Regions from separate parts of the Pseudomonas stagnisoli genome, predicted to be linked through region 3. Evidence: predicted binding sites of a transcription regulator. Region 3 holds the regulator's gene; each other region holds the start of a gene.
The links. Region 3 encodes FliA, which starts transcription of late flagellar genes. Its sites were predicted from a motif close to CTAAAGTTTNNNNNNNNNNNGCCGNTAA; they were not measured.
Positions count from the first base shown of each region.

Region 1: ACOAPY_RS19380 (methyl-accepting chemotaxis protein) is a predicted target of FliA. The motif match lies at 5,798-5,825, and genes of this name have one in related genera.
Region 2: ACOAPY_RS10220 (flagellin) is a predicted target of FliA. The motif match lies at 1,932-1,959, and genes of this name have one in related genera.

Region 1 covers NZ_CP184361.1:4,026,349-4,036,739, forward strand. The annotation lists gene ACOAPY_RS19355 (N-acetyltransferase family protein) at 1-323, opposite strand, end outside; gene ACOAPY_RS19360 (malate synthase G) at 528-2,705, shown strand; gene ACOAPY_RS19365 (OsmC family protein) at 2,748-3,218, opposite strand; gene ACOAPY_RS19370 (substrate-binding periplasmic protein) at 3,321-4,031, opposite strand; gene ACOAPY_RS19375 (ABC transporter substrate-binding protein) at 4,018-5,697, opposite strand; gene ACOAPY_RS19380 (methyl-accepting chemotaxis protein) at 5,934-7,556, shown strand; gene ACOAPY_RS19385 (hypothetical protein) at 7,578-8,735, shown strand; gene ACOAPY_RS19390 (phosphate ABC transporter substrate-binding protein) at 8,747-9,151, shown strand; gene ACOAPY_RS19395 (NAD(P)H-dependent flavin oxidoreductase) at 9,204-10,247, opposite strand; gene ACOAPY_RS19400 (LysR substrate-binding domain-containing protein) at 10,334-10,391, shown strand, end outside.
Region 2 covers NZ_CP184361.1:2,118,525-2,128,915, reverse strand. The annotation lists gene ACOAPY_RS10225 (flagellar protein FlaG) at 1-258, opposite strand, end outside; gene ACOAPY_RS10220 (flagellin) at 331-1,833, opposite strand; gene ACOAPY_RS10215 (glycosyltransferase) at 2,092-6,870, opposite strand; gene ACOAPY_RS10210 (class I SAM-dependent methyltransferase) at 6,867-8,159, opposite strand; gene ACOAPY_RS10205 (flagellar hook-associated protein 3) at 8,371-10,050, opposite strand; gene flgK (flagellar hook-associated protein FlgK) at 10,065-10,391, opposite strand, start outside.
Region 3 covers NZ_CP184361.1:2,552,862-2,563,252, reverse strand. The annotation lists gene fliR (flagellar biosynthetic protein FliR) at 1-678, shown strand, start outside; gene flhB (flagellar biosynthesis protein FlhB) at 688-1,824, shown strand; gene ACOAPY_RS12260 (hypothetical protein) at 1,984-2,808, shown strand; gene flhA (flagellar biosynthesis protein FlhA) at 2,923-5,046, shown strand; gene flhF (flagellar biosynthesis protein FlhF) at 5,059-6,381, shown strand; gene fleN (flagellar synthesis regulator FleN) at 6,480-7,313, shown strand; gene fliA (RNA polymerase sigma factor FliA) at 7,310-8,056, shown strand; gene ACOAPY_RS12235 (chemotaxis response regulator CheY) at 8,137-8,511, shown strand; gene ACOAPY_RS12230 (protein phosphatase CheZ) at 8,531-9,319, shown strand; gene ACOAPY_RS12225 (chemotaxis protein CheA) at 9,349-10,391, shown strand, end outside.

The DNA of each region.
Region 1 (10,391 bases), 1.5 Mb from region 3:
GCCTCGGCATGGGCGCGGGCGGCGTTCATCAGCTGTTCGGCCAGGCCCTGGCGGCGTCCCGCCGGGCTGACGTACAGATCGCTGAGGAGGAAGGCCGGCGCCATGTGCAGCGAGGCGAAGAAGGGATACAACTGGACGAAGCCCAGTGCCTGGCCTGCCGGGTCACGGGCGATAAACAGCACCGAGTCGCCGCGTTCAAGGCGCGCGGCAAGGAAGGCCTCGACGTCCGCCAGCGGCCGCGGCACCTGGTAGAAGTCCAGATAACCGCCGAACAGCTCGGCCAGTTCGGGGAGATCGGCGGTTTGGGCAAGACTGATCGGCATAAGGCCTCCGGGATCGGCAAAGCACGCAGTATAGGCCCAGGCGGCGAGCCCCGTCCGGCAAGGCCCCGGCCCGACTGAAGGCGCGCCGTATGGAGCGACAGGCGAGCACAGTTTGTGACTGATTTTTCCCGACGAGTCATGTAGTATCCGCCGACTCTTACTACATGGCCTTCCGGCCCTGTTCTGCATCAAGTGAGGCAAGCAATGACTGAGCGCGTTCAAGTAGGTGGTCTGCAGGTCGCCAAGGCCCTTTACGACTTCATCAACAACGAAGCCATCCCCGGCACCGGCATCGCTGCCGACACGTTCTGGGCCGGTGCCGAAGCCGTGATCAACGAGCTGGCTCCGAAGAACCGCGCCCTGCTGGCCAAACGTGACGAACTGCAGGCCCAGATCGACGCCTGGCACCAGGCCCGCAAAGGCCAGGCGCATGACGCCGCCGCCTACAAGGCCTTCCTCCAGGAAATCGGCTACCTGCTGCCGGAACCGGCCGACTTCCAGGCCACCACGCAGAACGTCGACGAAGAAATCGCCCGCCTGGCCGGCCCGCAGCTGGTGGTGCCGGTGATGAACGCGCGCTTCGCCCTGAACGCCTCCAACGCCCGCTGGGGCTCGCTGTACGATGCCCTCTACGGCACCGACGTGATCAGCGAAGAGAACGGCGCCGAGAAGGGCAAGGGCTACAACAAGGTCCGTGGTGACAAGGTGATCGCCTTCGCCCGCGCCTTCCTCGACGAAGCCGCCCCGCTGGAAGGCGCTTCCCACGTCGACGCCACCTCCTACGTGGTAAAGAACGGCCAGCTGGCCGTGACCCTGAAGAACGGCAGCGAAGTCGGCCTGAAGAACGCCGCCCAGTTCATCGCCTTCCAGGGCGAAGCCGCCCAGCCGAAGGCCGTGCTGCTCAAGCACAACGGCCTGCACTTCGAAATCCAGATCGACCCGACCAGCCCGATCGGCCAGACCGATGCGGCCGGCGTGAAGGACGTACTGATGGAGTCCGCGCTGACCACCATCATGGACTGCGAAGACTCCGTGGCCGCCGTCGATGCCGACGACAAGGTCGTGGTCTACCGCAACTGGCTGGGCCTGATGAAAGGCGACCTGGCTGAAGAAGTCAGCAAGGGCGGCACCACCTTCACCCGCACCATGAACCCGGACCGCGTCTACACCAAGGCCGACGGCTCCGAGCTGACCCTGCACGGCCGCAGCCTGCTGTTCGTGCGTAACGTCGGCCACCTGATGACCAACCCGGCCATCCTCGACGCCGCCGGCAACGAGATTCCGGAAGGCATCCAGGACGGCCTGTTCACCAGCCTGATCGCCATCCACAACCTGAATGGCAACACCAGCCGCAAGAACAGCCGCACCGGCTCGGTGTACATCGTCAAGCCGAAGATGCACGGCCCGGAAGAAGTGGCCTTCGCTGCCGAGATCTTCTCCCGCGTCGAAGACGTCCTCGGCCTGCCGCGCAACACCCTGAAAGTCGGCATCATGGACGAAGAGCGCCGCACCACCGTTAACCTCAAGGCCTGCATCAAGGCCGCCAGCGAGCGCGTGGTATTCATCAACACCGGCTTCCTCGACCGTACCGGTGACGAAATCCACACCTCCATGGAAGCCGGCGCCATGGTGCGCAAGGCCGCCATGAAGAGCGAGAAGTGGATCGGTGCCTACGAGAACAACAACGTCGACATCGGCCTGGCCACCGGCCTGCAGGGCCGCGCCCAGATCGGTAAAGGCATGTGGGCCATGCCCGACCTGATGGCCGGCATGCTCGAGCAGAAGATTGTCCACCCGATGGCTGGCGCCAACACCGCCTGGGTGCCGTCGCCGACCGCCGCCACCCTGCACGCGATGCACTACCACAAGGTCGACGTGTTCGCCCGTCAGGCCGAGCTGGCCAAGCGCACCCCGGCGTCCATCGACGACATCCTGACCATCCCGCTGGCACCGAACACCAACTGGTCGGCCGAGGAAATCCAGAACGAACTGGACAACAACTCGCAGGGCATCCTCGGCTACGTGGTGCGCTGGATCGACCAGGGCGTCGGCTGCTCCAAGGTGCCGGACATCAACGATGTCGGCCTGATGGAAGACCGCGCCACCCTGCGCATCTCCAGCCAGCTGCTGGCCAACTGGCTGCGCCACGGCATCGTCTCCGAAGCGCAGATCGTCGAGAGCCTCAAGCGCATGGCCCCGGTGGTTGACCGCCAGAACGCCAACGACCCGCTGTACCGCCCGCTGGCGCCGAACTTCGACAGCAACATCGCCTTCCAGGCCGCCCTGGAACTGGTGGTCGAAGGCACCAAGCAGCCGAACGGCTACACCGAGCCGGTCCTGCACCGTCGCCGCCGCGAGTTCAAGGCCGCCAACGGTCTGTAATTCGCCGCAGCAGTAAAAAAACCGCCCTCCGGGGCGGTTTTTTTATGCCAGCAGCACGGGCTCGCAACGCACCTGGCTCTTCACCGAGTTGGCGATGAAGCAGGCTTCATGGGCCGCATGGTGCAGCTGAGCAAACTGCTCCTGCGTCGGGCAGCCGTCCCCGGCGATGCGCACTTCGGGCCGCAGGGTAACCTGCGTCATGGCCAATCGCCCCTGATCATCGCGCGCCATAACGCCTTCTGCGCAGTCGAGGTACTCCTCCACCAGCCACCCGGCCTTGGCCGCCAGGGAAAGGAACCAGAGCATGTGGCAACTCGACAGCGAGGCGACAAAGGCCTCTTCCGGATCCACCGCGGCAACAGCGGAAAACGGCACAGGCACGACCTGCGGCGAAGAGGAGGCCGGCACCTCGATGCCCCCATCGAAGCGCCAGACATGAGCGCGGCTGTACTGGTTATCAAGGAAAGGCTGGCCGCCCCTCGACCAACGAATCTGCGAACGGTAGAACGCCATCGAAACCTCCATAGACCCCGCCAAGGGCCGCTGGAGAATCCAACCGCTCAGGGCCAAGCACGCGGAACGATAGCGCGGCAGACAAGGCACATGCCAACCTGGCTATCGCAACTCCAGACCATGCTTGCGATGCAGCGCCTGCACCCAGCCCTCGCGGTACATCTGCCGTAGGCTGTCCTGCAGGCGCCGCAGCTCGGTGGGATCCATCTGCGGATGGCAGGCGATGTCCTCCATCAGGGTGAGGAAGGGCAGCACCTCGCGCGGCGCCGGGCTGGCCGAGAGCGAGGCGACTACCGCCGAGCTGGTGGCCCACAGCCGCGCGCGGCTGCGCTGCAGCATGCTCAGGTTGAGCGACTCCTTGTTCGAGTAGATCACTTCCAGGCCGACCGTCTGCAAGTACTCGCCGGCGCCCGAGCCCTGGTGGCTGAGGATGCGCAGCCCGCGCGCCTGCTGCAGGCTGCTCAGCTGCAGGTCATCATCGGCCTTGGCATACAGGCCCAGACGCGATACCAGCAACGGCCCGACCCAGGCGAACTGCGGCTCGCGCTCCTGCTGGCGCTCCACCAGCAGGACACAGCTGCGTTCCTGCTGCTGTACCTGGTGCAGGGCGCGCTGCAAAGGCAGAAAGCTCAGGCGGTAGGCGATGCCGGCACGCCGGAACAGCTCGTCGGCCAGCTCAGGCACCAGGCCGGCGGCGCCGCCGTCCGGGCGCTGCTGCACCAGCGGCGCGCGCTCCCAGGCAAACAGTTGCACCTCGGCAGCAGCCAGCGGTGCGCTGAGCAGAGCGACCAGCAGCAGGCTAATCCCACGCACGCAGGGCCTCCTCATAAGGCAGGGTACGCCCGGCAGGACGCTCATTGTCCAGTCGCGGCCACGGCGCGCCGGGCTGCTTCAACCAGTACGCGGCGCTCCGTGTCGGGTTCAGGCGCGGTGCGCAGGCATGCGTCTGGCGCAAACCGACCTCCTGCAGATGCCGGTCAAAGATGCGCGCCAGGTTGCCCAATGCCTCGGCGGCGCTGATCCGCCCCGCTACCGCCGGATGCAGCTGACGCCACCACAGGCTGGCCATGCCACTGTAGTCCGGCACATTGGCACCGGTGGGCGTCCAGCGTCTTGCTGCCCGGCTACGGTAGAACTCGACCAGCCCACCCAAACGCGGAGCCTCGCTCAGCAAGGCCGGCGAATCGAGATCGGAACGGCGGATCGGCGTCAGCCCGACCAGGGTCTTGCGCAAGGACACGCTCTTGGCGGTGACGAACTGGGCATACAGCCAGGCGGCCTGGCGCTGACGCAGCGGCGTAGCCTTGAGCAGTGTCCAGGCTCCGACATCCTGGTAACCCGACTTCATGCCCTCCTGCCAATAGGCACCGCGCGGTGAAGGCGCAACCCGCCATTTGGGCTTGCCGTCAGCGGCTACCACCGCGCTGTCCGGCAAGGTGTAGTCGGCAGTAAAGGCGCTGTACCAGAAGATCTGCTGGGCAATATGTCCTTGGGCGGCGACATTGCCGGCCTGGTTGAAGCTCATCGCCTGCGCCTCGGGCGGAGCATAGCGGCGCAGCCAGTCGATGTACTGCTGCAGCGCATAGATCGCTGCCGGGCTATCCAGAGCGCCGCCGCGAACGACGCTGGCCCCCGCCGGCCGGCAGGACTCGACACGGATGCCCCAGTCATCCACCGGCACGCCGTTGGGCAACCCCAGATCGGCGACCCCGGCCATGCCCAGCCAGGCATCGGACAGGCGCCAACCGATCGAGGGATCGAAGGCACCGTAGTCCATATGGCCGTAGACACGCTGGCCATCGATTTCGCCGACTTGCTCGGTAAAGAACGCAGCGATGTCTTCGTAGGCACTCCAGTTCTGCGGAACATCCAGATCGTAGCCATAACGCTTGCGGAAGGCCCTGCGCAGCTCGGGCCGCTCGAACCAGTCGCGCCGGTACCAGTACAGATTGACGAACTGCTGGTCAGGCAACTGGTAGAGCTTGTTATCAGGGGCGGTGACGAAGGGCAGACCGATGAAGTCGGCCAGATCGAGCGTCGGCGAGGTCACCGCAGCACCTTCGCCGACCATAAAGTCGGACAGCACCAGAACCTGGCCGTCGCGAAAGTGCTGACCGATCAGGTCGCTGTCACTGACATAGGCGTCATACAGCGGCAGGCCGGTCTCCTGCTGGGTGCGCAGCTTGTTGACCACGTCATCCTCGCCACTCACCTCATGGATCACGCGGATGCCGGTGAGGCGGCTGAACAGCGGCGCCAGCACGTTGGCCTCATACCAGTGGGTAGGAATACGCTCGGAAATGACTCGAACCTGGGTACCGGCGAACGGTTTGCCGGCCTTGGCGAACCAGGCCAGTTCGGCCCGCTGTTCGGCAACGGCAAGTGAGCTGGGCTGCAGCTCGGCCATGGCCTCCTGCAGCGGGTCGGCAGCGTGCGTGGCCGTGCTGAGCATCAGGCCAAGCAATATCGCAGCGCGCATCGGTGACTCCTTATTGTTATGTAACGAGTCTAGGCGAGCGCGCGAGCCTGCCGCCAGCTATCTGTGCTTCATTGTCACAGGCGCATTCGCGATTTTGCGGCTATAGAAAATAAAGGGGCGGCCGACAAAACATTTACGGACAAACAGAATACAAATGGTCACAGGATGACCAGCATGTAGCCTTTAGCCACCATGCGTCTTTCTATACAATGCACGCCCCCACTTGGGTACCTGCCATGCTGAAAAATCTGTCGCTGACCCTGAAGCTGTCGCTACTGCCTGCCGTCGCCCTGCTCGGCCTGTTGTTGTTCGTGGTCTACACCTCGGTTCAGCTGGCGGCCAACGATGCGCGCCTGGACACTCTGGAGAACAACAGTTTCCCCACGCTGGAGAAAGCCGACGCGGTGAATTTCCAGTTCTCCCGCCTACCCGGCATGCTCAACAGCGCCGTGGCAGCCGGTGAACTGGCGACGCTGGACGAAGCGCGCAAGGTTCTGGCCGACATCGCCGGTCTGCAGCAGAGTCTGCAGCCGCTGACCCGTGGCAACGACGAGCGTATCGGCGAGCTCGAAGACTGGCGCAAAGCCATTGGCCGTTACGCCGACAACGCGCTGGCCGCTTCCGAGCAACTGATCAAGGGCAGCGCCAGCTTCGACGACCTGCGCCCCAACCTGGACCGCATGGCCAGCGACCTGGAGGCCGCTCAGAAGCTGGGCTCGGCGTTCCGAGCCAATGCGTACGAGGACTTCCAGAGCACCCTCGGCCAGGCACGCGCCGACAACGCGGCGACCACCCGTACCGGCTACATCCTCAGCGCCGTGCTGGTGGCCCTGGTAGGTTTCGGCGCCCTGATGATCATCCGCGGCATCATGGGCAATGTGCATGGCGTGATCGAGTCGCTGCAGGCCATCGCCCGGGGCGACGGCGACCTGACCCGCCGGGTCAACGTCGACTCGCGCGATGAAATCGGCGAGATGATCCAGCTGTTCAACGGTTTCCTCGACAAGCTACAGGGCACCATCCGCCAGATCATCGAGGCGGCCAGCCCGCTGGGCGGCATGTCCCAGGAACTCTATCGGCTGACCCAGGAATCGAAAGAGAACTCCAGATCGCAGCAGGGCCATACCGATTCAATCGGTCGTGACATCCAGACCATGACCAGCAGCATCCAGGAAGTGGCGCAGCGCTCGCAGCAGGCTTCGGAAGGCGCCGGCGCCGCCTCGCGCCAGGCCGATACCGCACGCGCCAGTATCGGCAGCCTGTCGACCAGCATCAGCGACCTGGGCAGCAGCGTGCTGGGCGCCGTTCAGGCCATGCAGCAACTGGAAGAAGAGACCCAGCAAGTCGGCTCGGTCCTCACGGTAATCCGCAGCATCGCCGAGCAGACCAATCTGCTCGCCCTCAACGCCGCCATTGAGGCCGCCCGTGCCGGCGAGCAGGGCCGCGGCTTCGCCGTGGTCGCCGACGAAGTCCGCAACCTGGCGCAGAAGACCGCGGCCTCCACCGCCGAGATCCAGCAGATCATCCAGCGCCTGCAGAACAGCGCCAACGGCGTACTGAATGTAATGACGGCCAACGGCGACAAGGCCCAGCACAGCATCGAGCGCTCGGTGGAAGCCACCCGCATGCTTGAATCCATTGCCATGGCGGTCAGCGAGATCGATGAGCTCAACGCCGGCATCGCCCAGCTCACTCAAGAACAGATAGGTCTTTCCAGTTCCATACAGCAAGACACCCAAGTGTTGCAGCAGGACGCCCAAGCAACCGCCCATGGGGCCGAAGCCACCGCACGCCTCGGCGAGCAGCTGGTCAGCACAGGAGACCACCTGCGCGCGGCGACGGCCCAATTCCGCGTTTAACCTTCTACGGAGCATCACTGCATGACTACAGCCCGCGTTCTCGGTTTGGCCATCTGCCTGGCCAGCACCTCTGCATTCGCGCTGGAACAAGGCGAAGCCCTGATCAATGGCTTCGGCACCGTTGGCGTCACCCATCTGGGCGGCGAAGACGATGGCCGCGGCTATGGCATCTCGGGCCAGACCAACGATTCCTGGCGTGGCGACCAACTGAGTAAGTTCGGCGCCCAGCTGACCTACGGCGTCACCGACACCGTCGGCCTGACCCTGCAGACCACGGCCAAGGCCTATGGCGACGAGTGGAAGGCCAACCTGGAGTGGGCCTACCTGTCGTGGCAGAGCACCGACAACCTGATGATGCGCGTCGGCCGCCTGCGTACCCCGGCTTACATGTACTCCGAGAGCATCGACGTGGGCTTCAGCTACCCCTGGCTGCGCCTGCCGGATGAGGTCTACAGCCAAGTCCAGCTGTCCAACTACGAGGGTGCGGACATCGTCTACAACCTGCCGCTGTCCTTCGCCACCCTGTCCTTCCAGCTGGCCGGTGGTATCGCCAAGAACCGCGATTACTACATCTATGACGAAGAGTTCGACATCGACTACGACAACGTCTTCGGTTCCAGCGTAAGCCTGGCCACCAACGACTTCGGTACCTTCCGTGTCGGCTATGTCGAGGCCGACATCAACACCGAGATCGCCGGCAGCTTCACCGACATCTTCGGCAACCCGGGCACCGCTACCCTGCTGGCGCTGGATAAGGACAAGGGCAAGTTCACCTCGGTTGGCTACCAGTACGACAACGGCACCTGGCTGACCGCCAATGAGTGGACCAGCCGCGTGATCGAGAACGACGGCAGCAACAGCACCGACTCCTTCTACCTGATGGGCGGCCGCCGCTTCGGCGACTTCCTGGCCCATGTCACCTACGCCCAGCTGGACGAGGATGATGGTCGCCAGAGCTCCTGGACCCTCGGCTTGAACTACAGCATCCTGCCGACCGTCGTGCTCAAGGGCGAGTACAAGCGTGTCGATACCACCGGTGGCTACGATGGCGTGTTCGTGCGCAACGCCCAGGAGCTGTACGACAACACAGTGTATGAGCGCACCAACGGCCTGGCCGGCGTTCCGGCCCGCAACTACGACGGCGACATCATCAGCGCCGGCGTCGACTTCGTGTTCTGAGGAGCATGCATATGAAGCAATCTCTCCGCATTCTCCTCGCCGCCGCGAGCATCGGCGCCGCTGCCCTGGCACAGGCCGAGGTCGCCGTGATCGTCAACGCCGGTGCCTCCGCCGCGCCTTCGCAGGCCGACGTCGCCAACATCTTCCTGGGCAAGAACAAGTCGCTGAAAGGCGTCGACCAGAAGGACTGGAGCCCGACCAAGGAGAAGTTCTACGCCGCCGTCACCAGCAAGAACGAAGCGCAGCTTAAGTCCTACTGGTCCGGCCTGGTGTTCACCGGCAAGGGTCAGCCACTGCCGAGCGTAGCCGGTGATGCCGAGGTCGTGGCCAAGGTCGCTGCCGAAGCCGATGCCATCGGCTATGTGGACAAGGCCGCGGTGACCGACCAGGTCAAGGTGCTGTTCACCCTGCCCTGATCCTGGGGCGGCGCAATGAACAAGGCCGGCGGGGCGACCCACCGGCCTTTTTTCATGCCTGCTGCATCTCCGCCACCAGCAGCGCCAACAACTCCGCCGCCGGCAGCTCGCGAACCAGCGGTGCGCCCTGGCCGGCCCACTGAGCTGCGAAGTCGTGGCAACCGCGGGCGCTGGCCGCCGCCTGCAGGGCCTTGGCCGCGTCGTAGCAGATCGGGTAATCCGGCAGCTCCGCGCCCAGGTCGCCGTACAGCCGATTGGGCAGGCCGCGCGCCGGACGTCCGGAGATATTCGCGGTGATCGCGGTACGCGCCGCCTTCTCGCCCTTCAACGCCTCGCGGTAGGCGGCGTTAGCGGCCGACTCGGGACACAGCACGAAGGCCGTGCCCAGCTGCGCGCCAGCGGCACCCAGGGCCAGGGCCGCGCGAATGCCGGCACCGTCCATGATGCCGCCAGCGGCAATGATCGGCAGACGCGACTGCTGCGCCAGCAGGCGCACCAGCGCCAGGGTGCCAAGCGCCGCATCGCCCTCTTCCGGCACGAACACCCCGCGATGGCCACCGGCCTCGATGCCCTGGGCAACCAGTGCGTCCACGCCGGCGGCCTCGGCCAGCCGCGCTTCGGCCGGCGTCGTCACGCAGGCCAGGGTACGGATGGAGGCCTGGCGCAGGCGCTCGATCCATTCGGCCGGCGGCAGGCCGAAGTGAAAGCTGACCACCGCCGGGCGCAGCTCCAGCAACGTCTCCAGCATGGCCGGATCGGCCAGGAAGCTCGGGTAGATCTCGCGTAGCGCCGCCGGCGGTGCGGCACCGAACTCGGCGAACAGCGGACGCAGGCGCTCCAGCCAGGCCTGCTCGCGCGCCGCATCGGCGCGGGCCGGCGCATGGCAGAACAGGTTGAGGTTGAACGGGCGGGCCGTCAGCGCGCGGGTCTGCGCGACCAGCTCGCGGGCCTGCGCCGGCGTACTCGCGCCCAGCCCAAGCGAACCCAGACCGCCCGCCTCGGACACGGCGGCCGCCAGCGCCGGCGTGGAAACCCCGACCATCGGCGCCTGGATGATGGGATGGTGGATACCGAGCAGTGCACACAGGGACGACATGAAAAGCCTCCGCGGGATTGACCCATCAATCTCGATTAAAGATTATCGATAAAACATTATTCTTATTTTGAGATTTATAGAAGCCCATGGATCTCACCAGCCTCGCCCTCTTCCGCGCCGTAGCCCTCGAGCAGAGCGTGACCC
Region 2 (10,391 bases), 430 kb from region 3:
CACCACAACCCTTCCTGAAGCATCCTCCAGAGTGAAGTTCACATTCCGTCGTACCGACTGAACAAACTCCTGGATGGTTGATACCGCAGACTCCACCTGCTCGCGAGACACAGCAACCTTCTCGCCCGCAGCCACCTGAGCCGCGGCTTCTTCTTTACCAACTTCAGCGCCGCCTACCTGCTGCTTCCGCTCATCCCCTGTGGGCGTGCGCCCGGGGACGATCGGATTCAGCGAATTCTTGATTGAGCCGACGTCCATAAAATTCTCCTCACAAAGAGGTAGCGGGGAGAAGAGCCAAGCCCTTCTCCCCGCAGTCTAGCGCCTTTGACCTTAGCCGAGCAGGCTGAGCACAGCCTGCGGCAGCTGGTTGGCCTGGGCCAGAATTGCGGTACCGGCCTGCTGAAGGATCTGATTCTTGGTCAGTTCCGAGGTCTCGGCAGCGAAGTCAGTATCGCGGATCCGGCTACGAGCTGCAGAGGCGTTCTCGGCGATGTTCTGCAGGTTCGAGATGGTGTTCTCGAAGCGGTTCTGCACAGCACCAAGCTGGGCTCGCTGACTGTCGATGTTGGAGATCGCTCCATTGATGATACCCAGTGCATCCTGAGCACCAGTGGAGGTGCTGATATCGATATCCTTCACCGCATCCAGCGAACTGAAGCTGCTTGCGCCGGCAGCACCTGCAACACCGGCACCCATACCAGTTACCTGGAAGGCATCCGGGGCCTCGAAGATCACCTGACCATCGACACGACCATCGTTGGTCGCACCACTGTTCAGGGTCGCGGCAGCGCCCACAGCGGAAGAACCATCGAAGTTGTAGGCCTGCAGAGAAGCAGTGGCAGTACCACTGATGGCGAAGTTATCAATCTTGATCGCATCGCCGCGGTCACTGACCAGCTCGACGTAGGAGCCTTTGGATACGGCGGAGATACCGGTCTTGCCGCTTTCCTTGTTGATGGCCTCAGCCAGAGCCGACAGGTCAGTGGTATCGGTGATCACTGCCGAGATGCTGGCGTTCTCGGTAGAGGTGGTCTTGCTGTTGGCGCCGTACAGATCGAAGGCAACCGAGCCAGAAGCGGAAATAGTGCCCAGGCGAGCAACGGTACGGGCGTTTGCAGTTACGCCAGTCTCATCACTCTTGGCGTTGATCGCTGCAGCCACCTCACCCGCCGAACCGCTGGCGGCGAAGGTCACAGCAGTCGGGCTGCTGTTCAGTTTGGAGTCGATGCTGAAGCCCGACGAGGTGTAGGCACTGCCGCTGGTGGCGCTGAAGGCGCCGCTGGTTACGGAGGCACCGCCACCGGACGTGGTGTAACGGTTTACACCGATACGGTCGGTAGAAGCAGAACCGATGGAAACGTTGATGTTCTCGTAGGCGTTGGCGCCTACCTGGAAGCTCTGCGAACCGAAAGAGCCGTCGAGAATCTTGCGGCCGCCAAAGCTGGTGGTATCCGCAATACGGTTCAGCTCCTGCTGCAGCTGGGAGACTTCGCCCTGCAGAGCGGCACGCTCGGATGCGCCGTTCGAGCCGTTGGCAGATTGCAGGGCAAGGTCACGCATACGCTGCAAAATGCCGGTGGACTGCTGCAAGGCACCTTCAGCGGTCTGCGCCAACGAGATACCGTCGTTCGAGTTACGAGTGGCTACGTTCAGACCATTGATCTGGCTGGTCAGACGGTTGGATATCTGCAGACCGGCAGCGTCGTCCTTGGCGCTGTTAATACGGAAGCCGGTAGACAGGCGCTGGAGGGAAGTATCCAGGCCTTTGGACGAGGTATTCAGGTTGCGCTGAGTGTTGAGCGACGCAACGTTAGTGTTGACTGTGAGGGCCATGGTGTATTCCTCCGAAGGACCTTGCTTACTGGTTTGCCTGAGTGTGCGACCAACGGGCCTGCTTGCTCAGGCGCCCAAAGTGTTCGCATTCGAAGAATTTATCGGCGCCTCACGTAGGAGCTTTAGCACTCCTTGAAATATTTTTTTCTCTTGTATTGACAGGCATTTGCAGCGCACAAGAAGACCTCATGCGCCCATTCGACAGGATAACGACAGCTATCCGACCCCGCCGAATGAACACATGTCTCAGCCACCGGACTATGCCGGCAGCCAAGCTTTGCGCCAAAGCTCCAGGTTCGCCCCTTCCAGCATCCACTCACTCAGCACAGCAGCTTTCAACGCATCGCCCTGGCGCGCGGTCGCGTCGAGATCGCTGATATGCATGCGAATGGCCTCAACCCAGTCGCGGAAGCGGTTCTTGACCCTGGTGACAGGCAAGCTGCCCTCATAGCAACGGATATCCGTGCAGATGACCGGGAAGCCGCAGGCCCCGTACTCCAGCAGCCGTAGGTTGCTCTTGCACTCGTTGAATAGGTTCTGCTCAAGCGGCGCCAGCGCAAGATCAAGATCCAGAGCGGCCAACGCAGCCGGATAACGTTCGATATCGATCCCTGGATGCACCTCATGCACATAACCGCGCAGTTTCTCCGGGCACATACCGAAGAAGACCCACTCCACCTCATCGACGAGTTCCTTGACCACATCAACAATCAACTCGAGATCTCCGGCATGCCCCACCCCACCGGCCCAGCCGACACGCGGCTTACGCCCGCGCCTACGCTGGCTGCTCAAGTCTCTCCACCAATCCACCGGCAAGCGATTCTCAACGACATGAATATCGCCATGCAGGCCGGAAAATGCCTCAGCCAAGGCCGCCGTCGAGACAACGAAACGATCGACATAACCCAAGCCCCGTCGCAGTGAGCGCATCACATCCTTGGGCATGTCCTTGCGGTGAACGCTTTTTAACGGCAGGTTGGGCAGGTAGTCGTCCAGCTCATACACCTTGAAGGCACGCGAGAATGCCTGCATGCGCCGTATGGCCTCCAGCTGGTCATCGGCCGTCTGGCGCTGCAACACGATGACATCCGGGTCATAGCGCTCGAGATCCATGACATGCAGCAGCCCGGTGGCGAGCATGCCATCTATCAAGCCAGCCCTAGCCATGGCGGAGAATGGCTTGGTGATTCGATAGTTGCCACACCCCCAGGGATCTGCAGGATGAGCCAGGACGATAGGCTGCGGCCGCCATACCAGGGGCTGCCAGGTCAGGTGTACGTCCGTCTCCAGCTCAAAACCCTTGCCATTGAGCGACAAGTTCTTGTTATAGGCAGGATCACGAGCCAGCAACGACAGCCATTTGCCATACAAAGCATCCTGCTCACCGACGAAACGTGCACGCTTGGCCTCACGGGTTGCCGCATCGACATTTTTCTGACTGATGCTGCCTTCATGCATCACCAATGAATGTGGCGTCCACACGATCAGGTAGCCGGCATCATGGGCCTTCAGACACAGATCGACATCGTTGTAAGAAACCTTGAAGGCCTGCTCATCCATGCCGCCGACGGCCAGGTACAGCTCCTTGCGCATCATGAGGCAGGCCGCGGTCACTGCCGTATAGTTCTGCACAACTTGCAGGCGGTGCATGTAGCCAACGGCATCCATCGGTTCATCGATAAACGGATGGTCCGCTGGTCCACGCAGCCCCAGCACCACACCAGCGTGCTGGATATGGCCATTCGGGTAGAGCAGCTTGGCGCCAACGATTCCAACCTCGGGCCGCTGAGCATGGTTGAGCAGCTCATCCAGCCAGCTCTCGCTGATAATGGCGGTGTCGTTATTGAGCAACACGACATATTCGCCGCGCGCCTCGTTTACGGCCATATTGTTGATGGCTGAGAAGTTGAAGGCATGAGGGTAGCGCAGGATGCGAACCTGCTCCTCGCCCATGCTGGCGACCGCCTCCAGCCACTCGCGGGCCTCGGCTGTCTCGCTATTGTTGTCAACGATCAGCACCTCGAAATGGGTGTAGCTCGTTTTCTCCAGCAGTGTTTCGACGCAGCGCCGCAACATCGGCAGCTGGTCTTTGGTCGGAATGATGATCGAGACCAATGGCTTCCCGGCATGCCGGTAATTGATGCGGTAGCGGGCCGGCCAATCCGAGCTCACCTCGGCGACGTAACCTCGTGTAGCCAGGTGACGCTCGATAGCAGCCCGTTCGACAGGGCTGTCCTGCAGCACGGGGGCATCCGTGATCAGCAGCGGCTCAGCGACATGACCCAGTCCCGCCAACCCGCCGCGCTCGATCAGACGCAGGATCAAATCGAACTCCAGGGCCCCGGCAAAAGCAGAATCAAAACCACCGACCTGGGAAAACTCTTCCCGGCGAAACAGCCAGTGCCTGGCCATGGCGCGCGGGAAACTCAGCAACATGTCCAGATTGACGCCAGGCCGGAATACGCCACCGACCTCACCATTGGCCTGCCGTTGCAGTTCATCACCGTATATGGCTCGACACTGAGGAGCACGAGTCAGCTCGAGAGCGGCAATCATCAGCCCACTGACGGTGAACTCATCGCCCGCCTCAACCAGCATGAACCAGTCGACCCCCGAGTCACTGATCGCCTGATTCAGAGCAGGTACATAAGCGCTTCCATCCACCTGTAGAAAATGCAGCTTGTCGGCCGGATTGCTCTGCGGAACCGCGCCAACGGAAAGGACAATGATCTTCAGCGTGGCGTACAGGCCATGATCCATCCCGAGACTGCGAATGGTCGCCATAAGCCGCTTGGAGTCACCTTGCAGATCGAGGATCACGACACCGAAAAGCGGCCCTCCAGCATGTTCCTGCAGGTAGCGATTGATCTGCTGATTCTGTGATTCGCTGGGCACACGCGCTGCCATCCAGCGCTGAAGCTTCTCGCTGGCACTGGGCTCATGTACTTCAGCTACCTCGGTGGGCGCGTTGCTTTCACGCCCCTTGTAGCGCCCGAGCAGATCACTCGCCTTGGCGCCTACGCCGCAGCGCATGATGAACTGCAGGGAACAAAGCTCGGAAAGCTCGTCCGGGCCAAGATCGTGAAGCGTCATGCGCCCGGCACGGATATCGATGGAGGACTTGTCCTTGTTATCGGCAAACACTCCCTGTAACTGGGCATCCAGCGAGTACAGCAAGGTCTCGACGTGATAACCAGTCTCGAACAGTACGCGGCGGAACTCGGTCAGGGTAAAAAAGCGGATATGCGTGATATCCAGCAGGCCAGCCGCCTCGTACTCCCAATAACCGTCAGTCAGCGCGCTCATCAAACGCAGATTGCGCACATTGGGAATCGAAATGATGACCTGCGCGTTGGCGCTCAAGTAGGGCTTCAGCGCCGTCAACACCGACCAGGGGTTGTACATGTGCTCAAGCACATCCGCCAGGATGACACCATCCAGCGAGCCCCTGGCAATGCCCTCGGCCTCCAGATCGAAGTCCTCGAACTTACCAACCAGGACCCGATCCAGCTTGGTAGCGGCCTGCTGCGCAGCACTCTGGTTGATCTCCAGCCCCCACACCTTGGCCTGGGGGAAACGCTGTTTGAGCAGCTGCCCATTCGCTCCCGCGGCGCAGCCAATGTCCAGAACGAACTGCGGCGGCTCGGCAAAGGCATCAATCAACGGGCTGCGTGCGGTGTCGTGGTAAGCGACTTCGACATCCGTATGCTCAACATCCAGATACTGCTGCCAGACATAGCGCTTGCCCTCATCAGGGCTCTCAGCCACCAGCTCCAGCATCAGGTCGCAAAAACGCTGTGCGGCCTTTCCATCCACGCCCAAGTTGTAATAAGGCGCGCGCAAACGCATGTTCTCCAGCTGGCGTGCACGAAATGGCGCATCGCTCAGCAGACGCTGCATGGCTGCAGCCAGTTCGTGCGCTTCGGCTTCGACGATTCCACTTTCAGCCTCGAAGCTTGGACCCAGCAGCATCCCCGCGGTGTTAAGCAGGTTGATCGTCGGCGTTCCTGCCAGCATTGCCTCAACGCTGTAGTTCGAATCCACCGCGACCAGCAAATCGGCGCCCACTGCCCACAGCTGGGTATCTTCGGTGGAGTAGAAGTAGTGCTCGTCGTTCGCGCCCAACTCTGCCAGCAGCGCGGCACAGCGCTGCTCACCGAAGTGCATGTTCGATGGGCGATCCTTGATCACTGCATTGAACTGCAGTCCAGCCTGGCGCAGGGTCTCGCAGGCAGCGATAAATGCCAGCAGGCTGTCGCCATAAATCGATTCATTGCAAAACGCTGACAGGTTTGCCGCCCACGTCGTACCGAACACCACAATCGGTAGCCCCTCGTGCAAACCATGCTTAGCGCGCAGGAAAGAGACCACCTGCTCGCGCTGCCCACGCAGCTGGGCATAGTTATCCCAGGCAGGACTACCGGTGACTCGAAGGCGCTCTGGAGCGATCCCCAAATCCAGGTAGCCTTCCAGACCTCGCTCGCCGTAAACCGCCAGCAGGTCCGTATTCAAGTGCGCATGGACGGTATAGGGATCACAAAGCGCAATGGAGTGCGCCAGCTGCAGGGATGGAATACCCTGCTGGCGAGCCCAGTTGACCACCGTTTTACCGAGCAGCAGCGCATCTTCACTGACCACCAGCAGCTCAATCTGGTACTCCGCCCGTGCGCGCTCGCACGCCTCCAGTATGGCAACGGTAGGTGGCAGGTCCGCAGCTATCCGCCGCTCGATGAGCGGACGGAGTTGCTCGCGGTCCTCCAACTGCAATGTCGCAGGCCAGCTGGCACCACTCAGGTAATCCGCGAAGCCCGCCGCGAACTGTTCGGCGAGCTGCTCAGATTGTGCAACACCCGCCTCGTCCAGCAGACCATCCAGAGCCACTACGCTGCAGCCTGTCTCGTTGGCCAGATCGAGCAAGCCCTGACCGATTTGCGAGCGAGAAGTCAAAATGGTCAGCGGCCCGCGCTTTTGCAGGAAAAGTCGCAAGGCTTCGAAATGCGTAGCCCAGAGAAAGCTGATGATCGCCGGCGCCTTCATGTGCGCTCCCCAGTGAAAAGTCCGAAATACTCAGTCAGAACCGACTCGACCAGGAAATACTCACTCCCCTGGGCAACATCCACACCATGCCTGAATCGCTGCTCATAACCTGCCGACCAGCCCTGCGCGATTGCCATGGCACGCCTATCGGCCTGGCGCATTGCTCGCCACGTCAGCAGCTGCTCTTCGACTTCGGGCATTAGCAGCCCACGGAAGTCATAGTCCGGCAGTCGCTCCAGGAGTGCATCAAACAGACTGAAGAAGAAATGACGCGCTCGCAGCGGTTGCAGCAAACGCCGCAACTCGACTGCATAGTTGCAGCCACCCTGATCGAGCCAGGGCTTTAACGCTGAAAAGGAGCGCTGGCTCAAGGCAATTTCCAGACTCTCGGCTTGTTGCACGAAGCGGGCATTAGCGGCGAGATCGGCGCGATTCTCCAGAACCACGAATACACGCCCCGCAAGACTCGGAGACAGCAGACCAACCAGCTTCTGCTCCAGAAAGAGCCCCAGCTCTGCGAGCCCCGGATCACAGGCAAACCAGGACAGCACTCGTTTCCATCGGTGCGACCGCTCCAGTTGCTCATACAGCAGCCAGTTGACGTTGCCCCCGCCGAGGAAGGCCCCGTAGGGCACCACGGCCCGAACAGTCAGGCCTTGTGCATTGGCATGTTCAACCAGCTCGGCCACATCCAGGCGCGCCATGTAGTTGGCAAAGTCGTGGGGATCATCTGTCTTGCGCAGCGCATCAGGCCAGCGCGCACGATCCACGCCGTAGGCCATCCGCACATGCGAGCTGGAGTGGATGTCGAACAACAGGCGTCCGCCGGGGCGCACGACCCTGCGCCACTCGTGCAACGCCTCACGCCAGTTTGGGAAATGCACCATGACGTTAAGTGCAACAGCTGAGTCGAAGCTCGCGTCGGTACAGGGAAGCTTCTGGATATCGCCAAGCTTCAGACTGATAGGCGAGCCGCCAGCCAGGCGTTTTGTCTCATCTAGCATGGCCTGGGAACTGTCGATGCCAGTGACCTGGTAGCCTTGCCGCAGCAGCGCCAATGCGGCGCGCCCGGTACCAGTACCGATATCAATGACCTCTCGACCGCTGACAAAGCGCTGAATGATATCTATCTCCAGCGCGTTCTTCAGATAATTGGTGCCTGTGTTCTCGACCATGCGCCCCGAGTACCAGGCCACCATGTTGGGATCCTGCCAGGCATTGGTTTTCCAGCGAATCAGGTCGCTGTCGGCTGCGTGGCCTCTACTCTTATCACCTTCTTGTTGACTCACTTCAGCATCCCCATGCGCATATCGATCCACGTCGGACCAGGCTACGACAGCCGCCACTGAACGGCCAGGTCATATATAACCCGTCATGTCGCCGATGGAGATCGATAGCGATATGCCTCACCCCAGCGTCAACTTCATGACACCTCAAGAGCAAAGCAAAACACACGCCAAACACCTGAAAAGGTGAGAGCAGCTATTGCTGAAGGATTGCTCAACGCAGCTGATTGAAGAGGTTCAACCCGGCAACCTTGACGTAACTCTGCTGAGCCGCTTCAAGAATGATCGTCTGGAAGGACAAACGTGACAGTGCCTCGGCATAGTCAAGCTCGCGCAGATCTGCCTGAACGGCTTTGTTGACCAGGGTGACATCCTCGTTATCCGTTTCCGTTGACTCAACAAGATTGAGTCGCGCACCGATCTCGGTCTGAACTTCCAGCACCTGACCAATGCCGTTATCGAGGTTCTTCAGAGCAATGGCGACCTCGTCTCGAATTGCAAGATTGCCGACCGGAGAGGTAGGGGATGACTCCAGCGACTGACGCAGCTGGGAAATGGTATTGAGGATGCTGCGCTGCTCCTGGAACTGCGGCTTCACGCCAAACTCATCACCAGCACTCGCAGCTGCGCTGAGCGTGAAGTCAGCCCCGAACACGTTGAAAGTCGACGGGTACGGGCCAGGGGCCGTGCCCGTTGCAATTGGCGTACTGCTGGGCCCTACCGGCTGAGCATAGACATCATAGTTGGTAGCACTGGTGAAGCGCAGGACAACGCCAGAGGTTGGAAATTGCGCGTTGAAAGTCGCCTGGTTACTGATGGTGCCGCCGCCTACAACCGCCGTGGAGGCATTGGTCGAGGAACGGGTCACTGCAAATTCTGTCGGGGCGGCCTGCAAGGTGAAACTATGAGTACCGATCCCAGGTGTACCCGGAGTAGCTGTATCTGCCAGAAGATTGTCCAAATCCTGCGCATTGTCGCCAGGCTGCAGCACCACATCCAGCTGAAAGCGCATTCCACGGAAGTTGATGACATTGCCGCCGTTGGCAAGCGGGTCGATCCTCCCTCCCCCAGGAATTTCGGAAGTCACATCAGTACCGGCACTATCGTATATACGGAACTCTTTGCCGCTGACAAACGCCAAAGAATAGGGTTGCCCTGTACGAAAACTGTTATTGAAGGCGTCCTGATCTTCTACCAGCCCCTGAGACATGAAAACTCGCTGATCAGCCGCCGGCACAGGCGGTATGGTGGTAGCAGGCAACGGCGGAACCTGGCCCGCCAGAGCGGGATTATTGATCCCTCCCGTCTCCAGAACCCGGTCAGCGTTCAAAACGTCCTCGAAAAGGCGCTTGCCATTGTCGTTGATAGCTACCGTAGTCGAACTGGCCACCTGCAGACTGCGCTGTCCCTCGTCGCCGAAGTAGGAGTAGGTACCGTCCGGATTGCGTATGAACGGCTCGGTCTTGCCAAGAAAGCCGGCAAACAGATACTCACCACGAGCATTGCGACTATTCATCAGGTTAAGCAGCTCGTTTTCTCGCTCGCTCAACTCCTTGGCAATTGACTTGCGGTCCTCAGCCGACAGAGCGCCCCCGCCTGCCTGAACGGCAAGCTCGCGAATCCGTTGCAAAACCGTATTGACCGAATTGAGGGTGGTTTCTTCCTGAGTCAGGCTGTTCTTAGCCGCTGTTAGATTCTCCTTGTACTGCCCCAGCACGGCCTGCTGCTGCTCGAGCTGTAGCAGACGTACGGAAGCGACCGGATCGTCTGCCGGGGTAAGAATGCGCTTGCCGCTACTGATCTGCTCCTGGGTACGGATCACGTCGGAGTAGTTGCGCCCGATACCGTTCACGCCGTTGTTGAACGCCTGGATGGAGGAGATGCGCATGACCATGGTGACTATCCGGCTCAGAAGGTGTTGATCAAAGTATCGAACAGGTTGCGCGCGACTTGAATGATCTGCGCTGACGCCTGGTAATACTGCTCGAACTGAATCAGCTTGGCCGCCTCTTCATCGAGGTTAACCGCCGAAACAGAATCGCGATTGTCCGACGCCTGCTTGAGAATCGACGCAGTGGCCTCACCATCCACGCGCGCTTGACTCGTCAGGGTCCCTACCCGCTCCACCAGATCGCCATAGGAGTCAGTGAAACTCGCACCAGTGGTGCCAGGGAAGTTCGGATCGATACCAATCGTCGTTTTGTTCTGCAGGTCCGCAAGCTTCAGCGCATTACG
Region 3 (10,391 bases):
GGCACCCAGCTGGTACCTGTGCGCGTGCGCCTGTACCTGGCTCTGGCCATCTGTGTCGTGTTAGCGCCGACCCTGCCGCCGATGCCGCAGGTGGATTCGGTCAGCCTGCAGTCCATGTTGCTGGTGGGGGAGCAGGTGCTGATCGGCGTGATGTTCGGTTTCATGCTGCAGCTGTATTTCCACCTGTTCACGGTCGCCGGGCAGATCATTGCGGTGCAAATGGGGCTGGGCTTCGCCTCCATGGTCGACCCTTCCAATGGTGTTTCGGTGCCGGTGCTTGGCCAGTTCCTGCTGATGCTGGTGACTCTGCTGTTCCTGGTCATGAACGGACACCTGGTGGTGCTCGAGGTGCTGGCGGAGAGCTTCGTTACCTTGCCCGTGGGAGAGGGCCTGCTGCTCGACCATTACTGGTCGATAGCCGGCAAGCTGAGCTGGGTGATTGCCGCGGGGCTGCTCATTTCGCTGCCAGTGGTGACAGCTCTGCTCATCGTCAACCTGGCATTCGGTGTGATGACACGCGCCGCTCCGCAGCTGAACATCTTTTCCATTGGGTTCCCGCTGACGTTGGTGCTCGGCCTGTTCATCTTCTGGGCTGGTCTGGCTGACTTCTTCGCGCACTTTCAGATGTTCACGACAGATGCCCTGCAACAATTGCGCGAACTGGCGCGCTTACGCTGAGGAAACGCCATGGCGGAAAGCGAAAGCGGCGCAGACAAGAGCGAGGAACCCACTAGTAAGCGCCTTGAAGAGGCGCGTCAGAAAGGGCAAATCGCACGTTCCAAGGAGCTGGGTACCCTCGCGGTCACTTTCGGGGCCGCTGCTGCATTGCTGATTTTCGGTGCCAAGATTGGTCGGTCGATGCTGGATATCATGCAGGGCAACTTTGCGCTCCCCAGGGAGGTTTTGCTGGACGAGGGCTCCATGGCCCGCTACCTGCTGCGGACCGGCATGGAGGCACTGCTGGCGCTGCAGTCGTTTTTCATCGTCGTGCTCATCATGTCCATCCTTGGCTCGGTTGCCGTGGGTGGGTGGCTGTTCTCTGGGGAAGCGTTGCAACCCAAGTTCAGTCGCATGGACCCGTTGCAAGGCATCAAGCGGATGTTTTCTGCTCACGCCCTGGTGGAGTTGCTCAAGGCACTGGCCAAGTTCGTGATCATTCTGCTGGTGGCGCTGGCTGTGCTCAAGGCCGATCAGGACGATCTGCTGGCCATTGCCAACGAGTCGGTCGAGTCGGCGATCATGCACTCCATCCTGGTGACTGGCTGGAGTCTGTTGTGGATGTCCTGCGGCCTGATTCTCATCGCGGCTGTCGATGTGCCGTTCCAGCTCTGGGATTCCAAGCAGAAGCTGATGATGACCAAGCAGGAGGTCATAGATGAGTACAAGGACAGCGAGGGCAAGCCCGAGGTCAAGTCGAAGATCCGCCAGTTGCAGCGGCAGATGGCCGAGCGGCGCATGATGCAGCAGGTGCCCGAGGCCGATGTGGTGATCACCAACCCGACGCACTTCGCCGTGGCGCTGAAGTACGATCCGGCCAAGGGTAATGCGCCGGTGATGCTGGCCAAGGGCGGCGACTTCCTGGCGTTGAAGATTCGCGAGATCGCCCAGGAGCACAAAGTCACGCTGCTCGAGTCGCCGGCCCTGGCGCGGGCGGTGTACTACTCCACCGAGGTGGATCAGGAGATTCCTGCCGGGCTATACCTGGCCGTGGCCCAGGTGCTGGCCTACGTCTACCAGCTCAAGCAGTTCCGCGCCGGCAAGGGCAAGCGTCCCGGGCCGCTGCCGGATCTGCCAATTCCGCCGGATCTGCGCCGCGACGAGTAGCGGTCGTCATTCGTCGCCTGGCTTTGACAGCGCCCGAGCGCGGCCTAAACCTGCCAGTGTGCCGTCCCCACAGCGGCGGCACTCTAGCGGGTCGGTGGCCTTGCCGTTGCCGTGGTACTGCACCTGAACGGAGTCAGTCATAGCTACGGAGCCTTGCCCATGGCCAGAGTCGTCCTAACCCCCGCCTTGCGCGGCGAGTACGAACATCTTTTCGACAGCTGCCGGATCCGCCCCGAGCGGGGGGATGAGGTGGAAACCATCGTCAGACAGCTGCTCAGTAACCAGTCGCGCTACGAGACGGTGGCAGATGCTCTGGGGATTCCGTGGAGCTTCATCGCGGTGATCCACAACATGGAGAGCAGCCAGAGCTTCCACAAGCACCTGCATAACGGCGACCCACTGACGATGCGAACCGTGCAGGAGCCGCCGGGGCGGCCGAAGAACGGCAGTCCGCCCTTTACCTGGGAGCAGAGCGCGGCCGATGCACTGCAGCTCAAGCGCCTTGGTGCCGGTACCGACTGGAGCCTGGCGGGCACTCTGTATCAGCTGGAGCGTTACAACGGCTTCGGCTATCGCCTGTACCATCCGCATGTGCTGTCGCCCTACTTATGGGGTTTTTCCAACCACTACAGCAGCGGCAAATATGTGGCCGACGGCACCTGGTCCGACAACGCCGTGAGCAAGCAGTGCGGGGCCGCCGTGCTGTTGCGGCGGATGGCCGAGCGCGGCCTGGTCGAGTTCGCCGACCAGCCGCGTCCCGCCGCCAGCGCGGGTCCGCTGGTGGCGGTTTACTCGATGCAGAAGCCGGGTGATCCCGAGCTGGAGCGGCAGGTTGTGGCCCTGCAGCACTGGCTCAACGGTTTCCCCGGTGTCTTCGTCAAGGTCGATGGCATCCCTGGGCAGCGCACCTCCGAGGCCTACCGGCAGGTCACGGGGCACTATCTGCCGGGAGATCCGCGTCACGGACAACGCCAGGTGGCCTGAGTGAATACGGCTCCGCCCGCCCGGGTGGGGCCAAGTTGGAATGCTTCTTGCCAATACCCCTGCAAGGCGCCTTTCGCGTCAAAAGATTGAATTGGCTGGGGAAAATACGTGGCAGTGGATCGCGCTCAACTCATTGGTGACGTACGCAGCAACCTGTCCGGGTTGCGCCACGGCAATCTGGGCATTCCGCTGCTGCTGCTGGTCATGCTCGCCATGGTCATGCTGCCGATCCCGCCGTTTCTGCTCGACGTCCTGTTCACCTTCAGCATCGCGCTGTCCATCGTCGTGCTGCTGGTGGCGATTTATGCCCTGCGCCCGCTGGATTTTGCCGTTTTCCCCACCGTCCTGCTGGCCGCGACCCTATTGCGCCTGGCACTGAACGTTGCCTCCACGCGGGTGGTCTTGCTGCATGGTCAGGAAGGTCATGACGCGGCGGGTAAAGTGATCCAGGCCTTCGGTGAGGTGGTGATTGGCGGCAACTACGTGGTCGGTGCCGTGGTGTTTGCCATCCTCATGATCATCAACTTCGTGGTGGTCACTAAAGGCGCCGGGCGCATTTCTGAAGTGAGTGCACGCTTCACCCTCGACGCCATGCCCGGCAAGCAGATGGCGATCGACGCGGATCTCAATGCCGGCCTGATTGATCAGGCTGAGGCGAAGAAGCGGCGTGCCGAAGTTTCCCAGGAGGCCGACTTCTATGGCTCCATGGACGGTGCCTCGAAGTTTGTGCGCGGCGATGCCATCGCCGGTCTTCTGATTCTCTTCATCAACCTGATCGGTGGCATGGCTATCGGTATCTTGCAGCATGACCTGGCGTTCGCCGAAGCGGGCCGTATCTACACCTTGCTGACCATCGGTGATGGACTGGTGGCGCAGATTCCTTCGCTGCTGCTGTCGACGGCTGCGGCCATCATGGTGACCCGCGTCTCTTCTTCGGAAGACATGGGGCAGCAGGTCAGCCGGCAGATGTTTGCCTCGCCTAAGGCGTTGGCTGTGTCGGCAGCGATCATGATCGCCATGGGCCTGGTGCCTGGGATGCCGCATTTCTCGTTCATCAGCCTCGGTCTGGTGGCTGCCGGTGCCGCCTACTGGATTGCCAACAAGCAGCGCAAGGTCAAGGAAGAGGAGGTCAAGGAGGTCAAGCGCCAGCAGGAGCTGCTGCCGGCGCAGAAGGCCCAGGAGGTCAAGGAGCTGGGCTGGGACGACGTGACCCCGGTGGACATGGTCGGCCTGGAGGTCGGCTACCGCCTGATCCCGCTGGTGGATCGCAACCAGGGTGGTCAGTTGCTCGCGCGGATCAAGGGCGTACGCAAGAAGCTGTCCCAGGAGATGGGCTTTCTGATGCCGTCAGTGCATATCCGCGACAACCTCGACCTGCTGCCCAATGCCTATCGCCTGACCCTGATGGGCGTCAGCGTGGCGGAGGCGGAGGTCTACCCGGAGCGTGAGCTGGCAATCAACCCCGGCCAGGTATTCGGCACACTCAACGGCATTGCCGCCAAGGATCCGGCGTTCGGCCTGGAGGCGGTGTGGATCGACCCGACCCAGCGCGACCAGGCGCAATCGCTGGGCTACACCGTGGTGGATGCCAGTACCGTGGTTGCCACCCACCTCAACCAGGTGTTGCACAAGCACGCCCATGAGCTGCTCGGTCATGAGGAGGTGCAGCAGCTGCTGCAACTGTTGGCCAAGAGCTCGCCGAAGCTGGCCGAAGAGCTGGTGCCGGGCATGGTTTCCCTGTCGACCCTGCTCAAGGTGCTGCAGACGCTGCTGGCCGAACAGGTGCCGGTGCGTGATATCCGCAGCATCGCCGAGGCGATCTCCAACGTCGCGAGCAAGAGTCAAGATCCCGCCGCGATGGTCGCTGCAGTCCGCGTCGCGCTCTCCCGTGCAATCGTGCAAAGCATTGTGGGACTAGAGCCGGAGCTGCCTGTGATTACCCTGGAACCCAGGTTGGAACAGTTATTGCTGAATAGCCTGCAGAAGGCCGGTCAGGGCTCCGAGGATGGCATCCTCCTCGAACCCGGCATGGCCGAGAAGCTGCAACGCTCCCTGGTGGAAGCGGCGCAGCGCCAGGAAATGCTCGGTAAGCCGGTGATCCTGCTGGTAGCCGGTCCGGTCCGGGCGATGCTGTCGCGATTCGCACGGCTCGCCGTGCCCAGCATGCATGTCCTGGCTTATCAGGAAATACCGGATAACAAGCAGGTCACGATCGTCGCCACGGTCGGCCAGAACTGAGGGTTCTAAGCCATGCAAGTCAAACGCTTCTTCGCCGCCGATATGCGTACCGCCATGAAGCTGGTGCGCGATGAACTGGGCGCCGATGCTGCCATTATCGGCAATCGCCGCGTGGCCGGCGGCGTGGAGCTGACCGCGGCGCTGGATTACCAGCCGGCTACCCCGGCGCGTACGCCCAACCCGGCCCTGGAGGCCGAGCTGCGCAAGACCCAGGCGAAGATCGCCAACGCTCAGGCGGAGCTGACCATTCGCGCGGTGGCTGACGAGCGCAAGGACCGCCAGCTGTTCGCCAACGAGTCGCTGATCGCGCCTGAACTGCCGGTCACTGCGGTCAAGGTGCAACGCCCGGTTGCCGCCGCCCAGTCGCAGCCGGCTCGTGCTGCGGCGGCGCCGGTCGATCAGCATGCCCTCGATGCCATGCGCTTCGAGCTGCACGGCTTGCGCGAGCTGATCGAAGTGCAGTTGGGTTCCATCGCCTGGGGCCAGTTGCAGAACCGCAAGCCACAGCAGGCCAACCTGTGGCGCCGCCTGCAGCGTATGGGCCTGCCTGCCGACCTGTCCAAGGCTTTGCTGGAGCGCGTGGCCAAGGTCGCTGAGCCGAAGCAGGCCTGGCGCATGCTGCTGGCTCACCTGGCCCATGCGATCAGGACCCCGGCGGTGGAGCCGCTGGAGGAGGGCGGGGTAATCGCGCTGGTCGGGCCGGCCGGCATGGGCAAGACCACCACGCTGGCCAAGATGGCGGCACGCTACGTGTTGAAATATGGCGCGCAGAGCATTGCCCTAGTCAGCATGGACTGCTTCCGCATTGGCGCCCAGGAGCAGATCAAGACCCTCGGTCGTATCCTCAACGTACCGGTGACTCAGGTTGAACCTGGGCAGTCGCTGGTTCAGGCGCTGGCGCCGCTGGCGCGCAAGAAAGTGATTCTGATCGACACCGCCGGCCTGCCGGGCAACGATCCGGCGCTGCGCCAGCAGCTGGACAGTCTGGCGGTGCGCGGCCTTAAGGCCAAGAACTATCTGGTTTTGGCAGCCACCAGCCAGGCTCAGGTGCTCAAGGCCGCTTACCACAGCTACAAGCACTGCGGCCTGGCCGGGTGCATCCTGAGCAAGGTTGACGAGGCGGCCAACCTTGGCGAGGTGCTGGGACTGGCTATCAGCCAGCATCTACCGGTAGCCTATCTGGCAGATGGGCCGAAGATTCCGGACGATTTGCAGGTGCCGCGCAGTCATCAGTTGGTGAGCCGTGCCGTGAGCCTGCAGACTGCTGAAGATCCGAGCGAAGAAGCCATGGCCGATATGTTCGCGGGCTTTTATCATCCGCGCCGTGCGGGGTAGGGCAGGCGACGGCGGACAAGGCGTTCTAGTGTGTAGGAAGGGGTCGGTGAAGTTGTCCGACCAGCCCAGACCAGGCAAGACAAGGTAAAGAGAAGAACATGGGTAGTATGCATCCCGTACAGGTGATCGCGGTGACTGGCGGCAAGGGCGGCGTCGGCAAGACCAATGTGTCGGTGAATCTGTCGCTGGCACTGGCCGACCTCGGTCGCCGGGTCATGCTGATGGACGCCGACCTCGGTCTTGCCAATGTCGACGTTCTGCTCGGACTGACCCCCAAGCGGACCCTGGCCGATGTGATTAACGGCGAGTGTGACCTCAAGGACGTACTGCTGCAGGGGCCCGGCGGCATCCGTATCGTGCCGGCGGCCTCGGGTACGCAGAGCATGGTGCAGCTGTCTCCGGTGCAGCATGCCGGGCTGATTCAGGCCTTCAGCGATATCAGTGACAACCTCGACGTGCTGGTGATCGATACGGCTGCCGGCATCGGTGATGGCGTGGTCAGCTTCGTGCGCGCCGCTCAGGAGGTGCTGGTGGTGGTCTGCGACGAGCCGACCTCGATCACCGACGCCTATGCACTGATCAAACTGCTCAATCGTGACTACGGCATGAGCCGTTTCCGCGTTCTGGCCAACATGGCCCACAGTCCGCAGGAAGGACGCAATCTGTTTGCTAAGCTGACCAAGGTAACCGATCGTTTTCTCGACGTGGCCTTGCAGTACGTCGGCGCCGTTCCCTACGACGAATCCGTCCGCAAGGCCGTGCAGAAACAGCGCGCGGTGTATGAAGCCTTCCCGCGCTCGAAGTGCGCACTGGCGTTCAAGGCGATTGCTCAGAAAGTTGACACGTGGCCACTCCCGGCCAATCCGCGTGGCCACTTGGAGTTTTTCGTCGAGCGTCTGGTGCAGCAGCCGATCGCGGGGACGGCGGTATGACAGCAGCCAGTGGACTTCGCATGTACAACAAGGCGCAGGCGCAGGACTCGCAGCACCAGTTGATCGAGCGCTACGCGCCTCTGGTCAAGCGCATCGCCTATCACCTGTTGGCACGCCTGCCGGCCAGCGTCCAGGTCGACGACCTGATGCAGGCAGGCATGATCGGTCTGCTGGAGGCGTCAAAAAAGTATGATGGCAGCAAGGGCGCGAGCTTTGAGACCTATGCCGGCATTCGCATCCGCGGTGCCATGCTCGACGAGGTACGCAAGGGGGATTGGGCGCCACGTTCGGTGCATCGCAATACCCGTATGGTCAGCGATGCCATTCGCGTGATCGAGGCTCGAACTGGAAGAGACGCTAAAGATCAAGAGGTTGCGGCCGAACTCCAATTGAGTCTCGAAGATTACTACGGCATTCTTGGCGATACTCTGGGCAGCCGCCTGTTCAGCTTCGATGATCTGGTTCAGGACGGCGAGCATGGCGGGCTGAGTGAGGATGTCGGCAGTAGTCACAGTGGGCCCTTGAGTGGCCTCGAGGACGAGCGATTCCAGGCGGCATTGGCCGACGCCATCGCCCATCTTCCAGAGCGTGAGCGATTGGTGTTGTCGCTTTACTACGACGAAGAACTGAATTTGAAGGAAATCGGCGAAGTCTTGGGGGTCAGCGAGTCCCGGGTCAGCCAGTTGCACAGCCAGTGTGCCGCGCGTTTGCGGGCCAGGCTGGGCGATTGGCGGGTCAGCTGAGCCAGCCGGTTCCATGATTTGCGACACTGTCGGAACACTGGCGGTGTTTAGACTGTACGGAGGTCGACTTGGACAAGAACATGAAAATCCTCATCGTTGACGATTTCTCGACGATGCGACGGATCATCAAGAACCTCCTGCGTGATCTGGGGTTCACCAATACTGCGGAAGCAGACGATGGCAATACGGCATTGCCGATGCTGCAAAGCGGCAGTTTCGATTTTCTGGTGACCGACTGGAACATGCCCGGTATGACCGGCATTGACCTGCTGCGTGCAGTGCGTGCTGACGAACGCCTGAAGACTCTGCCGGTGCTGATGGTCACTGCGGAAGCCAAGCGTGAACAGATCATCGAGGCGGCCCAGGCCGGCGTGAACGGCTATGTGGTCAAGCCGTTCACCGCCCAGGTGCTTAAGGAGAAGATCGAGAAGATCTTCGAACGGGTTAACGGCTGATGTCCGCCGCGAGGGCGCTATGGCACACGATGATTCACATCTGGGCGAACTCGAATCGACCCTGAAGCAACACGCCACCCAGCTCGTCGAAAGTCTCGAGAAGGGACGTTTCGGCGATGCGGTAGGTCTCATTCATGAGCTCAACAAAGCCCGTGATCATGGCCTTTACCAGGAGATCGGCAAACTCACGCGAGAGCTGCACAACGCGATCGTCAATTTTCAGATCGATCCGCACAATCCGCATGCCCAGGAAATCTCGCAGATTACCGATGCTACCGAGCGACTTTCCTATGTTGTGCAGATGACCGAGAAGGCCGCCAACCGCACCATGGACCTGGTCGAGCAGAGCGCTCCGCTGGTCAACGATCTGGGTGATGAAGCGAAGAGCCTGTCTGCCGAGTGGAGCAAGTTCATGCGTCGCGAGATGGGGGCCGATGCTTTCCGTGACCTCGCCAAGCGGATCGAGCTGTTCCTGGCGCGCAGCGAACGTGACAGTCAGAAACTCTCCGGGCAGTTGAACGACATCCTGCTGGCGCAGGACTTCCAGGATCTCACCGGGCAGGTGATCAAGCGCGTGACCCAGCTGGTCACCGAAGTGGAGCGCGATCTGCTCAAGCTGATGCTGATGGCCAGCCATGTTGATCGTTTCGCCGGCATCGAGCACAACATGGATGAGTTGCGCGCAGAGCAACAAAAACAAAAAGAGCCTTCCAGGGGTGAAGGTCCGCAGATACATGCCGATAAGCGTGAAGACGTCGCGTCCAGTCAGGACGATGTCGACGATCTGCTGTCCAGCCTTGGATTTTAGGGCTCTAACAGAGCCTTTGGAGCGCACCGATGAGCTTCGACGCCGATGAAGAAATCCTCCAGGACTTCCTGGTAGAGGCCGGCGAAATTCTTGAGTTGCTGTCCGAACAACTGGTCGAGCTGGAAAGCCGACCCGATGACATGGACCTGCTCAATGCCATTTTCCGCGGCTTCCACACCGTCAAGGGCGGTGCGGGCTTCCTCCAGCTCAACGAGTTGGTGGAGTGCTGCCACATCGCGGAAAACGTGTTCGACATCTTGCGCAAGGGCGAGCGCCGCGTTACCGCCGAGTTGATGGACGTGGTCCTGCAGGCGTTGGACTCGGTCAACGAGATGTTCAGCCAGGTGCGCGAACGCACCGAGCCGACTCCTGCGTCCCCCGAACTGCTGGCGGCGCTTTCGCGTCTGGCCGAGCCGGAGAGCGCCGAGGAGCTGGCCGCCGAAGCTGAGCCTGAGCCCGAGCCTGTCGCTGAGGCACCAGCGGGCGATGACGACATCACCGACAACGAATTCGAACAGCTGCTGGATGCCATCGACGAGCAGCCTGTGGCCGAAGTGCCGGCAGCAAGTGGCGGCGATGAGATCACCGACGACGAATTCGAGGCGCTGCTTGATCAGCTGCACGGCAAGGGCAAATTCGCTGGTCCTGCCGAGGAGGTCGTAGCTCCCGCCGTCCAGCCAGCCCCCGCAGCCCCGGCCGCGGGCGCCGGTGACGAGATCACTGACGACGAATTCGAAGCGCTGCTCGATCAACTGCACGGCAAGGGCAAGTTTACCGGCCCCGCCGAAGAGGCTGCTCCGGTCGTCAAGCCTGCTGCTCCGACTCCGGTCCAGGCGACTGGCGGTGATGACATCACCGACGACGAGTTCGAAGCCTTGCTCGATCAGTTGCATGGCAAGGGCAAGTTCACCGGCCCGGCCGAAGAGACCGTCGCCCCTGTTGCCGCCAAGCCTGCGGCTGCCGCGCCAGCACCGAAGGCTCCGCCGAAGAAGGCCGAGCCGGCCAAGCCGGCGGCAAAGCCGGTTGCCAAGCCCGAGCCGGCCAAGCCTGCGGTGGCTGCCCCGGCGCCTGC